Regions from separate parts of the Tessaracoccus sp. ZS01 genome, predicted to be linked through region 2. Evidence: predicted binding sites of a transcription regulator. Region 2 holds the regulator's gene; the other holds the start of a gene.
The links. The regulator HrcA, encoded in region 2, represses chaperone genes, less so after heat shock. The targets are predictions, from matches to a motif close to TTGGCACTCGNNNNNNNCGAGTGCCAA.
Positions count from the first base shown of each region.

Region 1: groES (co-chaperone GroES) is a predicted target of HrcA. The motif match lies at 3,810-3,836, and genes of this name have one in related genera.

Region 1 covers NZ_PQFE01000002.1:25,207-31,838, forward strand. The annotation lists gene C3E87_RS03865 (DUF3427 domain-containing protein) at 1-1,248, opposite strand, end outside; gene C3E87_RS03870 ((deoxy)nucleoside triphosphate pyrophosphohydrolase) at 1,239-1,643, opposite strand; gene groL (chaperonin GroEL) at 1,773-3,359, opposite strand; gene groES (co-chaperone GroES) at 3,375-3,671, opposite strand; gene bioB (biotin synthase BioB) at 3,946-4,998, shown strand; gene C3E87_RS03890 (MFS transporter) at 5,037-6,236, shown strand; gene C3E87_RS03895 (bifunctional 2-polyprenyl-6-hydroxyphenol methylase/3-demethylubiquinol 3-O-methyltransferase UbiG) at 6,245-6,632, opposite strand, start outside.
Region 2 covers NZ_PQFE01000001.1:649,516-658,262, forward strand. The annotation lists gene C3E87_RS03120 (16S rRNA (uracil(1498)-N(3))-methyltransferase) at 1-546, opposite strand, end outside; gene dnaJ (molecular chaperone DnaJ) at 543-1,715, opposite strand; gene hrcA (heat-inducible transcriptional repressor HrcA) at 1,727-2,740, opposite strand; gene C3E87_RS03135 (MBL fold metallo-hydrolase) at 2,829-3,593, shown strand; gene C3E87_RS03140 (inositol monophosphatase) at 3,603-4,379, opposite strand; gene C3E87_RS03145 (DUF3097 domain-containing protein) at 4,407-5,249, opposite strand; gene C3E87_RS03150 (hypothetical protein) at 5,264-6,079, opposite strand; gene C3E87_RS03155 (ABC transporter ATP-binding protein) at 6,064-6,774, opposite strand; gene C3E87_RS03160 (GntR family transcriptional regulator) at 6,771-7,148, opposite strand; gene C3E87_RS03165 (CDP-alcohol phosphatidyltransferase family protein) at 7,255-7,827, opposite strand; gene C3E87_RS03170 (glycosyltransferase family 4 protein) at 7,900-8,747, shown strand, end outside.

The DNA of each region.
Region 1 (6,632 bases), on a different contig from region 2:
GCTGGTCGTGTCGTCGATGACCTCACCGTCGCCGGTGACGTAGTCTGTGACCCCGTAGTAGTGGAACGGGGCCAGCATGTCGGCCTCCAGCGCCTTCTGCAGCCTGATCTCGTAGGCCACGTTGTAGTGGAACAGCTCGAAGATGTTGAAACCGTCGGTGCGCTCCGGGGTGGCGGTCATGCCCAGCAGGAAGGCCGGGGTGAGATGCTCGATGATGCGGCGGTAGCTGTCGGCGCCCGCCCGGTGCACCTCGTCGATGAGGACGTAGTCGAAGGCATCCGGGGCGATGTCACCCAGGGCGTTGGACAGCGACTGGACGGTGGCGAACACGTAGCGGCGATCCACCTCGCGGCGGCCGCCGGCCAATTTGCCGATGTCGCTGGCGGGGGCGCCCAGGACCCGGCGGAACTCAGCGATGGCCTTGTCCAGGATCTGTTCCCGGTGCACCACGAACAGCATGCGTTGCGGTTGGGCCGTTCGCACATCGAGGGCCGCGAGGATCGTCTTGCCCGTGCCCGTGGCGGACACGACGAGGCCGCGCTTCTCCCCCCGGGCCCGCACCAGATCGATCTCGGCGAGCGCCTCCACCTGCATGGAGTTGGCGACGACCATGACGGCAGCGCCGGCCCCAACGGCGGGGGCCTGGTGCGGGGTGCTCGGAGCGGCGGGCGGCCGCCAGGTCTTACGGTAGGCCTCTACCCAGGCGCGGGTGAGGGGCACCGCGCGGGCACGCTGCCTGTCGACGGCAGCTTCGAGCTGGTGCACGATGTCACCGTCCGCCAACGCTGAGAAGCGCAGGTTCCATTCGTGGTTGCGCAGCAGGGCTGACTCGGTGAGGTTGGAGCTGCCCACGATGGCCGTCGAGCTGTGCTCCTGACGGAACACATAGCCCTTCGCATGGAATCCCTCCGAGGCACCGTCCAGCAGCAGCACTTCGATGCGCGGCAGGTTGAGCAGTTCGTCAAAGGCGGCCGGCGAGTTGAAGCCCAGGTACGTCGAGGTGATGATCGTGCCCGCGCCCGAGAAGTCGAGCAGCGCCTGTTTCAGCGCGGCGATGGCACCCGGGGTGACGAAAGCGACGGAGAACACGAAGCTGTCGGCGCGGCGCAGCTCGTGGCGGATCGTCCGCAGCATGGTGTCGCGGCCTTCGTTCACGATCAGCCGGGGGTGGTGGAGGCGGGGTGAGGTCTGCGTGCGGTCGACGAAACCGAACGTCAGGTCGCGGCCAAAGCCCGCTGTCAGCTCCATCGGTCGCGGGCCGCGAAGATCAGTTCGGCGGCCGGGACGTCAGCCGGTGCCCACTCCAGCTCGGCCAGCTCATGGGCGTCCACCCAGCGCAGCTCGGAGTGCTCAGTCGGCTCAGGTTCACCGTCGACGATCCGGCACCAGTAGGTGCTCAGGTCCACGACCCCGAACGAGTACTGGTATTCGGTACGGGTGAGGAAGTCGCCCACCTCGACGGTGCAGCCCAGCTCCTCGTCGATCTCGCGGCGCAGCGTCTCCTGCGGCGTCTCGCCGGGCTCGATCTTCCCACCGGGGAACTCCCAGAGCCCGGGCAGTGACATGGAGTCGCTCCGGCGGGCCGCCAGAATGCGTCCGTCCCGCACCGAAACCGCGCCAACCACAGTGATCCGCTTGCCCACTTCGCCGCCCTCCCAGGTCGGGGACCAGGCTATCGCCGGCGCCGGCAGCTGGCCAGCTCAACACCAGCGGGAACGCAGAAGGCCCCGCCCGGGCGAACCGGACAGGGCCTTGCAGCGACTGGTGTCAGATCAGGCGTCTTCGTCTTCGCGCTTGTCGACGACGAGCGTTTCCGTGGTGAGCAGCAGCGACGCGATGGACGCGGCGTTGGCCAGCGCGGAGCGCGTGACCTTGACCGGGTCGATCACGCCGTTGGCAACGAGATCCTGGTACTCGCCGATCTTGGCGTTGTAGCCGTGACCGACCTCCATCTCGGCAACCTTGGAGGTGATGACGTAGCCGGCTTCGCCACCGTTCTCCGCGATCCAGCGCAGCGGCTCGGCGAGCGACTTGGCCACGACGTTCACGCCGGCGAGCTCGTCGCCTTCGAGGCCGAGGCCGTCAGCAAGCACCGCGCCGGCGTGGATGAGGGCGGAGCCGCCACCGGCGACGATGCCCTCCTCGATGGCCGCACGGGTAGCCGAGACGGCGTCCTCGATGCGGTGCTTCTTCTCCTTGAGCTCCACCTCGGTGGCGGCGCCGACCTGGATCACGCACACGCCACCGGCGAGCTTGGCGACCCGCTCCTGCAGCTTCTCGCGGTCCCAGTCGGAATCCGTGCGCTCGATCTCGGCGCGCAGCTGGGCCACGCGGCCGTCGACCTCGGAGGATTCGCCAGCGCCATCGACGATGGTGGTGGCGTCCTTGGTGACGACGATGCGGCGGGCGCGGCCGAGCACCTCGAGGCCAACCTGGTCGAGCTTGAGGCCGACCTCGGGCGCGACGACCTGGCCACCGGTGAGGATGGCGATGTCTTCGAGCATGGCCTTGCGGCGGTCACCGAAGGCCGGGGCCTTGACGGCCACGGAGGTGAAGGTGCCGCGGATCTTGTTGACCACGAGGGTCGAGAGCGCTTCGCCGTCGACGTCCTCAGCCACGATGAACAGCGTGCCCTTGGCGGCGATGACCTTTTCCAGCAGCGGGAGCAGCTCGTTCATCGACGAGATCTTGCCGCTGTTGATCAGGATGTAGGGATCATCGAGCACGGCTTCCATGCGGTCCGTGTCAGTGACCATGTACGGCGACAGGTAGCCCTTGTCGAACTGCATGCCCTCGGTGAACTCGAGCTCGGTGCCGAAGGTCTGCGACTCGTCGACGGTGATGACGCCGTCCTTGCCGACCTTGTCGAACGCCTCGGCGATGAGCTCGCCGATCTGCTCGTCACGCGAAGAGATGGTGGCGACCGACGCCATGTCGGCGGTGGTGTCGACCACGCGGGCGTTCTCACGCAGGCGCTCGACGACGGCCTCAACGGCCTTGTCGATGCCGCGCTTGAGGCCGACCGGGTTGATGCCGGCGGTCACGGCGCGCAGGCCGGCGTGGACCATGGCCTGGGCGAGCACGGTGGCGGTGGTGGTGCCGTCACCTGCGACGTCGTTGGTCTTGGTGGCGACCTCCTTGGCCAGCTGGGCGCCGAGATCCTCGTAAGGATCGTCGAGCTCGACCTCCTTGGCGACGGTGACGCCGTCGTTGGTGATGGTCGGGGCGCCCCACTTCTGGTCGAGGACGACGTAGCGGCCCTTGGGGCCGAGCGTCACCTTGACGGTGTCGGCGAGGGCGTCAACGCCACGCTCGAGAGCGCGGCGGGCTTCCTCGTTGAAAGCGAGAATCTTTGCCATGGGTGAAATCAGCCCTTACTTGGAGACGACGGCGAGGATGTCCCGCGCGTTGAGCAGGAGGTATTCGTTGCCGTCGTACTTGACCTCGGTGCCGCCGTACTTCGAGAAGATGACGACGTCGCCCTCAGCGACATCGAGGGGGATGCGGTTGCCCTTGTCGTCGATGCGGCCGGGGCCGGTGGCGATGACCTTGCCCTCCTGGGGCTTTTCCTTGGCGGTGTCGGGGATGAAGAGGCCCGACTGGGTCTGCTGGGTGGCCTCGAGGGGCTGGATCAGAATGCGGTCCTCGAGAGGCTTGATCGTGGTTGCCACGTCAAACACCTTCCTTTGTGTCTTCCGGCCGAAACCGGCTGAGATGTCTTCTTCTGTTGGACCCGGGCGTCGTCGCGGTGCCGCCTAGGCAGTTAGCACCCGAGGGTGTCGAGTGCCAGTCCCCAAACTATCGCGGCTTTAGCACTCAATCAAGCCGAGTGCCAGGTTTTGTGGTGGCACTGTGCCCCGTGAGCCCGGATCCCCGGGTCACCGCGGATTTGAACACTGTTAAGCTCCTTATCTGAACAGTGTTCAAACGCGAAGGAACGAGCCCGTGGATCTGTACTCCCTTGCCGACAAGGCGATCGCCGACGGCACCATCTCCCCCGACGAGGCCCTGGCCGTCCTGCAGCTTCCGGACGCCCGCACCTATGAGCTCGTCGCCGCGGCCGGGCGTGTGCGCCGCCATTTCCACGGTGTTGCCACGAAGGTCAACTACCTCGTCAACCTGAAGTCGGGCAAGTGCCCCGAGGACTGCTTCTACTGCTCGCAGCGCCTGGGCTCCGACGCCGGGATCCTCCGCTACACCTGGCTCACCCACGAGGACGCGCTGGCCGCGGCGAAGGCCGGCATCCAGGCCGGGGCCGGCCGCGTGTGCCTGGTCGCCTCAGGCCGCGGCCCGTCGAACCTCGACGTGGACCGCGTGTCCAAGATCGTCGAAGACCTCAAGGACGACAACCCCGACGTCGAGGTGTGCGCCTGCCTGGGCATCCTCAAGGACGGGCAGGCGGAGAAGCTCGCCGCCGTCGGGACGGACGCCTACAACCACAACCTCAACACCGCCGAGTCCCACTACGACAACATCTGCAGCACCCACGACTTCGACGACCGCAAGGAGACCGTCCAGCACGCCCGCGAGCACGGCCTCTCCGCCTGCTCCGGCCTCATCGCCGGCATGGGTGAGACCGACGAGCAGCTCGTCGAGGTGACGTTCCAGCTCAAGGAGATCGGCGCGGATTCCGTGCCGGTGAACTTCCTCATGCCGTTCGACGGCACCCCGCTGCAGGGCCACCACGAGCTCACCCCACACCAGTGCCTGCGCATCCTCGCCATGATCCGTTTCGTGCACGGGGCGGCCGACGTGCGCGTCTCCGCCGGGCGCGAGCAGCACCTGCGCTCGCTCCAGCCGCTCAGCATGGAGATCTGCAACTCGCTGTTCCTCGGCGACTACCTCACCTCCGAGGGCCAGGCAGGCAAGGCCGACCTCGAGATGCTCGCCGACGGCGGCTACACCGTCCACGGCTCCGACGAGCGGCTCGCGGCAGCCCTCCCCCAGACGTCGGTGCGTCGTCGGGGCGCCGGAACCCAGGTCGCTGCCAACGCCTGAGCAACCGCGCACTCCGAGTGCTCGCTACCATCGGGCGCATGACAACCGTCCGGACGATCCCGCAGGTGGACCGCAAAGCACGCTTCGCGGTCAACGCCATGTTCTTCACCAACGGCGCGATCGTGGCCAATGTGCTGCCCCGCTACCCCGAGATCAAGGCGGCGTTGGGCCTGGGCAACACTGTCTACGGCTTCGCGGTGGCCGCCATGCCGGTGGGCGCCATCGTGGCCGGGTTGACGGCGGCCTGGTTCATCCGACGCTTCACCTCCGCCCGCGTGGCGACCTACGGCACCATGCTCGCGAGCCTCTTCGTGCTGGCGGCAGGGGTGTCGCCGTCGCTGGCGCTGTTCGCCGGGGCGCTGTTCGCCGTCGGCGCCGCTGACGCCATCATCGACGTGGCGCAGAACGCGCACGGGCTGCGCGTGCAGCGGCGCTACGGCTCGTCGATCATCAACTCGTTCCACGCCTTCTGGTCCATGGGTGCCGTGGCGGGCGGGCTGATGGCCGCGGCCGCGATCGCTCTGCGGCTCCCGCTCGCGGTGCACCTGAGCATCTCCGCGCTGCTCTTCACCGTCGTCGCCGTCGTGGCGCAGCGCAACGCCCTGCCCGGTCACGACGGTGACGAGCGCGCCGTCGCCGACCCCCATGAGCTCGCCGACAAGGTCCGACGCGGCATCAGCCCGCGCATCATCGCGCTGCTGGCCGCCCTGTCGCTGATCTCGATCTCCGGCAGCGTCGTGGAGGATCTCGGCAACTCGTGGGCCACCCTGTACCTCCAGACGCTGGGCGCACCGGCAGCCCTCGCCGCCTTCGGTTTCGTGTCATTGGTGGGTGCCCAGTTCGTGGGCCGGATCCTGGGAGACCGCATGGTCGATCACTGGGGTGAGCGGGCCGTCGCCCGCTTCGGCGGCGTGCTGATCGCCGTGGGCATGGGCCTCGCCCTCGCCTGGCCGAGCGTGCCCGGCACGGTGCTGGGCTTCGCAGCGGCCGGCTTCGGCTGCGCCACGTTCGTGCCCGCCGCCATGCACGCCGGAGACAACCTGCCGGGCCTCCGCGCGGGCACCGGGCTCACGATCGTCTCGTGGCTGCTGCGCGTGGGCTTCCTGGTGTCGCCGCCCATCGTGGGCGCGGTGGCGGACAACGTCTCGCTGCGGATGGGCCTCCTGATCGTCCCGGTGGCAGGCATCTTCGTGGTGTTCCTGTCAGCGGTGCTGCAGGGGCGCAGACTCGCGCGCTGAGCCCGGGGCTACCTGCAGGCCGTGATGGTGTACGTCAACGGCACCAGGAACCGCTGGTGTTCGGGCAGCTCATACGAGCCACCGTCCGCGGTCAACGTCATCTGCGGCAACGCGTCCCAGGGGAGGGTCCGTCCCTCATCCATCCCCGTGATGGTCAGCCCGGCCCCGATGAGGGCGCTGACGATCTCCGAGAGGGAATGCGGCCAGTCATAGGTGCGCACGTTGGTGAGCTTGTCGTCGCTGCCGTAAGTCTCCTCGTCGTCCCACACCTCGGAGGTGCCGTCGGCCATGCCGCGGTACCGGACGACGAGTTCGCCGTCGGTGCGTTCGTCGTCCAGGGAGAACATGACGGGGTGCCCGTCGCGGATGTAGAACGTGCCGCCGGGCCGCAGGAGC
Region 2 (8,747 bases):
CTGGGCGATGTGCAACGCGGCGTCCTCGTGCAACACGAGGGCCAGGTCCGCCTGACGGATCGCCTCGACGACCTGTGCCGTGGAGGCCGCCTCGACCACCGGGACGGCGAAGCGGCGCGACTGCTTGGCGGCCTCGCGCGCCGTCGCCTGCCAGCGTTCGAGCGCCTTGGCTCCCCGGTCACCCTGCCAGCGGACGATCGAGCGCGACGCCTGCCACGCCAGGATGCGCCGGGTGCCCAGTTCGGTGGCCATCTGCACCGCGAGGTCGCTGCGGTCCCCCTTGGCCAGCGCTTGGACGACGCCCCACCGCAGGGCGGGAGGCTCGTCGTCGAAGACTTCGGTCACCTCGACCGTGAGCTCACGCTTGGCGGCGTCGATGACCGTGCCCCGCACCCCGAGTCCTTCGCCGTTGGCGAGGATCACGCTCTCCCCTGTCAGGATCCGCCTCACGCTGACGGCGTGGTGGGCCTCATCGCCGGTGACGACGACGCGCTGACCGGGCCGGACGGTGTCGTCGAACGTGGCGAGGAAGAGGGGATCCGTCACGAGAACCACTCGCTCAGCTTGCCGAAGACACCCGCTTTGCCGGGCTTGGCGGTGACCGCCTCCGCCCGGATCTCATCGCGGGCCTCGGCGAGCTGGTGCATCAGGTCGCGCTGGTGGTCGTCGAGCTTGGTGGGGGTCTGCACCAGCAGGGTGACGCCCAGGTCTCCCCGGCCACCGCCGCGCAGGCGCGGCACGCCGCGGCCCTTCAGCGCGATCCGGGTGCCGGACTGGGTGCCGGACGGCACCTCGAGGGAGACGGTGCGGTCCTCGACGTCGGACTTCTCCCACTCCGCCTCGAGGGTGGTGACGGCGACGGTGGTGCCGAGCGCAGCGGCGGTCATGGGGAGCTTGACGACCATCTCGAGGTTGTCGCCGTCTCGCCGGAAGCTCTCGTGGCTGTTGACGGACAGTTCCACGTAGAGGTCTCCGGCGGGGCCGCCGCCGGGCCCTACCTCGCCCTGGCCCTCGAGGTGGATCCGGATGCCCGTCGAGACACCAGCCGGGATCTTCACCTGGAGGGTGCGGGTGGTGCGCACGCGGCCCTCACCGGAGCACTCGCCGCAGGGGCGCGGGATGGTCGTGCCGTAGCCACGGCACGTCGGGCACGCCTGCGAGGTGCGGATGTCGCCGAGGAAGCTGCGCTGGATCTGGGTGATGTCGCCGTTGCCGTTACAGGTCGAGCACGTCACCGGCTCAGACCCGGGCTCGCCGCCGGAGCCGGTGCACTTCGGGCAGACGACGGCGGTGGCGACCTTCACCGGCTTGGTCACGCCGAACACTGCCTCGTGCAGATCCAGGGAGACGCGCACCAGCGCGTCCTGGCCCTGGCGCACGCGGGAACGTGGCCCACGGCTGCCGGCCTGGCCGAACATGGCGTCGACGAGGTTGGTGAAGTCGAAGCCACCGGCGAACCCGCCGCCGAAGCCCGAGAAGCCCGCACCGGCCGCACCCGCCATGGGGTCACCGCCACGGTCGAAGACCGCACGCTTGTTCGGGTCGCTCAGCACCTCGTAGGCCTCGCTGAGTTCCTTGAACTTCTCTGCGGCCTCCGCGTCCTCGTGGGCGACGTCGGGATGGACCTTCATGGCACGACGGCGGTAGGCCTTCTTGATGCCTTCAGGGGTTGCGTCGCGTTCGACACCGAGGATGGCGTAGTAATCCTTGCTCATATTTCTTGCGTTCAGCCTTCGTTGAGGAATCTGCTCACGTAACGAGCCACGGCGCGCACCGCGGCGATGGTGGACGGGTAGTCCATCCGGGTGGGTCCGACGACGCCGAGGCTCGCCCGGAAATCGGCACCGTATCCGGAGGCCACCAGTGATGTCGACTGGAACCCCTGGGCGGTGTTCTCCTGCCCGATGCGGACGGTGATGTCGTCACCGCCCGCCTCACCGAGGAGACGCATGAGGACGACCTGCTCCTCGAGGGCCTCCAACAGCGGCCGCATATTCGTCTCGAAGGCGGCGCCGGCCAGGTTCGGGACGCCGGCCACCACCACCTGCGAGGCGGGTTCGGCGGCGATGGTTTCCAGGACCGTGGCGACGACCGGCGCGGAGAACGCCCGGTCCTCCGGTGCGATGGTGTCGAGCACCCTCACCAGTGCGTCGGCGGCATCTGCGGCGGCCCGGCCCACCGTCGCGGCGACCAACTTCTGCCGCAGCCCGTGCAGGCGGGCCTCATCCAGCGCCGGGGCCTCGATGACGCTCTGGTCCACCCGCCCCGAGGACTGCACGACGATCACCATCAAACGCTCGGCCGTCAGCGAGACCAGTTCGATGTGCCGGATGACGTCGTGCTGCGCCACGGGGTACTGCACGATGGCGACCTGACGGGTCAGTTGCGCCAGGAGGCGGACGGTGCGCATCACGAGGTCGTCGATGTCAGCGGTGCCGTTCATGAACGTGGTGATGGCGGTGCGTTCCGCGCCTGACAGAGGCTTGATGCGCGCAAGCTTGTCGACGAACAGCCGGTAACCCTTGTCCGTGGGGATCCGGCCGGCGCTGGTGTGGGGTTGCGTGATGTAGCCCTCCTCCTCCAACGCGGCCATGTCGTTGCGGACGGTGGCGGCCGAGACATCGAGCTTGTGCCGCTCCACGAGGGCCTTGGAGCCCACCGGCTCGCGGCTGGCCACGTAGTCGGTCACGATGGCCTTGAGGACTTCGAGCTTGCGGTCGTCGAACTTGCGGTCGTCTATCACGTCACCTCCAACACTTGCTGCAGCAGCCTACTCATTGGCACTCTCGTTTACCGAGTGCCAGTGTACCGCCCCTACGATGGGCATCATGACACTCGACTGGACCCCCGTGACCGACCGCGTCTTCATGACCACCGTGGAACCGCACCGTGTCAACATCGGGCTGATCGTCGGCGACACCGGGGCGATGCTGATCGACACCGGCAACTCGCCCGAGCAGGGCGCGGAGGTCCTGGCGTCGGCCACCGCGCTGGCCGGCGTCCCCGTGACTCACGTCCTCCTGACCCACGACCATCACGACCACGTCAACGGCCTGGCCGGCATGGGGGAGGTCATCTCGATCGCGCATGAGAAGCTCACGGCCGTTCCGGTCTCCCGCACGTTCTCGATGGCGCTGGCGGTGGATCTCGGCAACCTGCGGGTGGAGGCGCTGCACTTCGGCGAGGGCCACACCGACAACGACGTGCTGGTCTTCCTGCCCGGTGAGAACGTCGTCTTCGCCGGCGACCTCCTGGAGGAGGGCTCGGATCCGCAGATCGACGACCGGGGCTCGCTGAGCAACTGGCCCACCGTGCTCGACGGTGTCCTGGGCGCCGCGAACGCCACGACGCGCTTCGTGCCCGGCCATGGGGCCGTCGTCGACCGCGATTACGCGTTCATCCAGCGCGCCGAGATCGGCATGCTCTACGGCCAGACCGAGATGCTGATCCACCAGGGTACGAAGCTGGAGGACGCGGCGGCGGCCACGGAGTGGCCCTTCACCGCCGAGACGCTCGCCGTCGCCCTGCCGAAGGCCTATGCCGAGCTGAGTGCCAAGGGCATCGTGCCGAAGAGGCACCTGCCCCTGATCTGAGCGCGAACCTCAGATGATGGGCCAGTTCTGCTGGGCCACCATCCAACTCAGCGTGTCGCCGGCGACCAGCAGGCCGCCGCGCGAGCGCGAGGTGAGGCTGTAGTCCATGCCGTCGATCGTGCGGCTGATGCCGCCGTTCTCCACCACCATCAACGACCCCGCGAGATGGTCCCACGGGTGGAGGCTGGAGTAGAACATGAAGTCGAACGTGCCGTCGAGCACCGCCGGGTAGTCGAAGCAGCATGCGAAGTGGCTGCGCACCACGGGGCTCAGCTTGCCGTCGGCGTCGAAGCCGCGGAGCTTGCGCTTGGACGAGGCGCCCAGCGGCGGGCGGTCATGGCGCCGGCGTTCGATGGGGCCGCCGTTGAGCTGCACCCCGCCCCCCCGCTCGGCGACATAGGCTCGGCCGGTCTGCGGCTGCCAGATCCAGCCCCGGGTGGTGACGCCGCCGCGGACCTCGGCGAGGATGACGCCGTGTTCGTCGCGACCGTGCACGAAGTTCCGGGTGCCGTCGATGGGGTCGATGATGAAGGCATGGTCCGCGTTGCCCAGGCCCTTGAGGAGCGACGGGTCCGCGAAGACGGCCTCCTCCCCCACAACGACGGCGTTCGGGAAAGCGTCCTTCAGCCGGCGGGTGAGGTACACCTCGGATTCGTGGTCTGCGACGGTGACGAGGTCTCCGGGCTTCTTCTCGTTGACGTCGGTGTCGGCCAACAGCCTGAACCGCGGGGTGATGATCTCCGCAGCGGTCTCCTTGAGCAGGCCCAGAATGCCTTCGGTGTCCATGTCGCTACCTTAGTGGTCCGTCCGGGGTCAGGCGCCGAGGTGGTCCTGCGTGACGAAATCGATGAGGGTCTCCACCTTGGTGTTCAGTTGTGGCTCGAGGTCGCGCCAGCTGCTGACCCGCGCGAGGATCGCCTGCCAGCCGCGCGCGATGTCCGCCTGGTCCGCGTGCGGCAGGTTGAGGGCCTTGAGGGTGCCGAGTTTGAAGTCGACGTCGCGGGGCACCACCGGCCAGGCTTTGCGGCCGATGCGGGCCGGGCGGACGGCCTGCCAGATGTCGATGAACTCGTGCCCCTCGATGAGGACGACGTCGCGGTGGCCGGCGCGGTAGACCTCGGCCGCGATCCGCGACTCCTTCGAGCCGGGCACCAGGTGGTCGACCAGCACGCCCAGCCGACGACCGGGCTCGGGCCCGAAGTCCTGCACGATGCGCGGCAGGTCGTCGATGCCGCCGAGGTACTCGACCACGACGCCCACGTGCCGGAGGTCCTCCCCCCACACCTTCTCGATGAGCTCCGCGTCGTGGCGGCCCTCGACGTAGATGCGGCTGGGCAGCGCGACCTTGGCCTTGACGGGCTCCTGGCTCGCCCGGGAGCCGGAGGCGGTGTACTTGGGCTTAACCGGCCCTCCCCGCAGCGGGGCCCGGAGCGCGACGGGCTCGCCCTCCAGCAGGAAGCCGGGCCCGAACGGGGCGGAGCGGCGTTTGCCGTGCCGGTCCTCCAACACCACGAGGCCGTTCTCCCAGCCGACCACCGCGCCGCAGAAGTCGTCGAACTCGACCACCTGGTCGAGTTCGACGGCCACGTCACGGGTCTGCTTCAGATGGGCCCTCTGCCAGCCCGGTGCCAAGACGTCTCGCGCGTATCTGTCCACGGCGGACGACGCTATCAGCGCAACTCCACCTTCTTGTCGAACGACACCGAGGCCCAGACAATCGCCACTGCCGACAGCACCAGCATCGCCAGGAACATTCCGACGGGCACGACGCTCTGCTCCTCGATGGTGAAGATGTTGACCAGCCGGGCCTGGAAGCCCACCATCCCTGCTTCGTCGAAGACCATCTGCAAGGGGAGGAACGCGCCGAGGATGGCGGCAACCTGGCCGGCCACGTAGAACAGGAACCACACCAGGACGGGGCCACCGATGCCCATCTTGCTGCTCCAGGCCTCGCTGCCGACGGCCGCCGCGAAGTAGTACGACGCGAGCCAGACGAAGGGCCAGACCAGGATGAGCGCGATCAGCAGGACGATCACCCAGCCCGGGAGCATCCGCCCCATCGCGTCGAGCGCACCGGCGATGGCGTCGTTGACGCCCCCCACCGATCCGCCGCCCACCAGGGCGAAGGACACCGCGGCCAGATAGCCCAGCCCTGCGGAGACCACCAGGGCGATGACGCTCAACACGTAGGCGTAGAGCAACTTCACCCAGTAGATCGTCGAGCCCTTCACGGGGATGGCCCGGGTGAGGTACCCCGTCTTCGAGTAGGACGAGCGGTAGAAGTCGAAGCCGAGCCACACGGGCACCGCGGTGGGCACGGCGAACGCGCCGATGGCCGTGAGCACGGCGAAGAGGGTGTTGACGGGGGCCGGGAGGAGGACGGCGGCAAGGGTCGCCAGACCGACGACGAGCACCGCTCCCCCGACGATGATGAGGTACCAGCGCAGGGTGCGCCGAATCTCGTGCTTGATCAGTTTGCCGACCATCGGTAGACCTCCCGGAATAGCTGGTCAATGGACATGTTGCGCTCGGCCCGCAGGTCGTCGACCGAGCCGCTGAGCAGGATCTGCCCGTAACGCATGAACGCGAAGGAATCGAGGACGGGCTCGAGATCGTGGATGAGGTGGGTGGAGATCAGGACCAACGCGTCCTCCGGGAGATCCCGGACGATGGCGGCCAACAGGACTTCCCGAGCCGCGGGATCGACGCCGGAGATGGGTTCGTCCAGGAGGAAGACCTTCGCGTCACGCGACATGGCCAGCGCCACCTGGACCTTCTCCCGCATGCCCTTGGAGAGCGTGTTGAGTTTGCGGTGGGTGTCCAGCTGGAAGAATTTGAGCAGGTCGCGGCACTTTGCCTCGCTGAAATCAGCGAAGAAGTCCTTGAACATGCCCACGCAGCCGTCGATGGTGTCGTTGTCTGCCAGGAAGCTGGCGTCGGGCAGGAAGCTCACCATTGCCTTGGTGTCCGGCCCGATGGGGACGCCGTGCACACGGACCTCGCCGTCGTATTGCGTCAGTGCCCCGGCCAACACCTTCAACAGGGTGGTCTTGCCGGAGCCGTTCTCCCCGAGCAGCCCGACGATCTGGCCGCCCTCGAGCGAGAGGTTCAGGTCGTTGAGGGCAGGGAACGCGCCGTACTTCTTGGTCACGTGGGCGATCTGGATCGCCGGTGCTGTCATTCTTGGGCTCCTTCTGCGGGGACCGACCAGCGTCGGCCCAGTAGGTCGCGGGCGGCGGTGAGGCTCATGCCGAGCCCCTGGACCCGCCGCGCAAAGTCATCTGCCGCGCCCGCCGCGAGACCGAGGCGGGCCTGCTCGATGACGGCCGGGTCGTCGGTGACGAAACGGCCGGTGGTCCTTTCGGACCTGGTCATGCCCTGCCGCTCGAGTTCGGCGAGGGCGCGTTGGACGGTGTTGGGGTTCACCTTCAGCTCGCCAGCGAGGTCGCGGACCCCGGAGATCCGGGCCCCCGCTTCCCACTGGCCGGTGACGATGCGACGGATGAACTCGTCGACCAACTGAAGCCAGATAGGGCTGCTTGCGTCGAACTCCATCTCACCTCCCGTTGTCTCACTGTATTAGGTACTTAATACAGTAGCACAGAGGAGTCTCGAGGCTCAGGCTTCCTGAGTCGGTTGCGTCCGGGGTGAGGCCGGTGGCTCAGTACGCGCGGCGGCGTTCCTGGTAGCGGATGTCGCGGGCGAAGGAGTAGGCCACGAGCGCGACGGTGAGGCCGGTGCTCCACTGCACCACCGTGACGGGGACGACCGGCACGAGGGCCGTGACGGTGACAAGGGCCTGCAGGCCGCCGATGAGCCGGCGCGACTGCCTGAACGGCAACGGGAGGAGCCACTGCGGACGGAACCTGCCGCCCAACAGGAACAGATAGCGCGCGGCGCCCATCAGCAGGATCCAGGGGGCCAGCGGCACCAGGGCGAGGCTGAGCACGAGGAGCACCGCCGAATCGACCGCCACGTCCCAGCGGGCGCCGCGCTCGGTCACGGTGTTGGTGCGGCGCGCCACGGCGCCGTCCACGGCATCCAGCAACGCCGTCGGAAGCGCGACGAGGAACAGCGCCCAACTGCGCCCCGGCAGGTATCCGAGGTAGCCGAGCGCCACCAGCACTGCGCAGACGCCGCCGAGAGCAGCCCTGCCCAGCGTGATCCGGTCCGCCGGGGTCAGCCTCAGCTCCGTCACCCAGCGGCCCAGTCGCGCGGACCCAGGCGTGCTCATCGCCTGAGCCTAGCGGCGGCGCTCTGGCGGGTGGCTGCTTATGATGCAGAGGACGTCCAAGAAGGAGGCACCGTGGCCCCGATCGCTTTCGCTCATTGGCGCAGCCCCCAGACCAGCGGCGGCAACCGCTACGACGACGAGCTCATCGCGGGCCTGCCAGCCGCCGGGGTCGACCTCCGGGTCAGACCGGTGAAGGGGGCCTGGCCACTGCCCACGGATTGCGAGCGGCGTGCCCTCCTCCAGTTGCTCGCCACCGGCGACGAGTGGTTGGTCGACAACATCGTCGGTTCCGCGGCACCCGAGGCGATCATCGACGCCGTGGCAGAGGGCCGACGGGTGACGCTGCTGATGCACTACTTCCCCGCCGATGACCCGTCCCTGTCGTTGGAGGAGCGCGCCAAGCTGGGCGCGTCCGAGGGCCTGGCGGTCCGGGCGGCCAGCCGGTTGGTGGTCCCCAGCGCGTGGGCCGCCGCCGAGGTGGCCGGGCGCTATGGGCGCGCCGACGCCGTCGTGGCCCGGCCCGGGGTTTCGACGGGACCCGGGCCTGGGAAGTCAGCCGGAGCACCGTCGCTGCTGTGGCTCTCGCGGCTCACTCCGGGCAAGGACCCCATGACGTTCATCGAGGCGCTGGCCCACCTGCCGGACCTGGAGTGGACGGCGCGCCTCGTCGGCCCCGACGATGTGGACCCCACCCTCACGCGGTTGGTCGTCGCGCGGATCGCCGAGCTCGGCCTGGCTGGGCGCGTGTCCGTCACCGGAGCACGCAACGGCCCCGCCCTCGAGGCCGTGTGGACCGGCACCGATCTGCTCGTCCACACCTCGCGCGCCGAGATGTACGGCATGGTCGTGGCGGAGGCGGCGGCCCGCGGGATCCCCTCGATCGTGAGCGGCGGCACGGGGGCTGTCGAGGCGCAGACGAG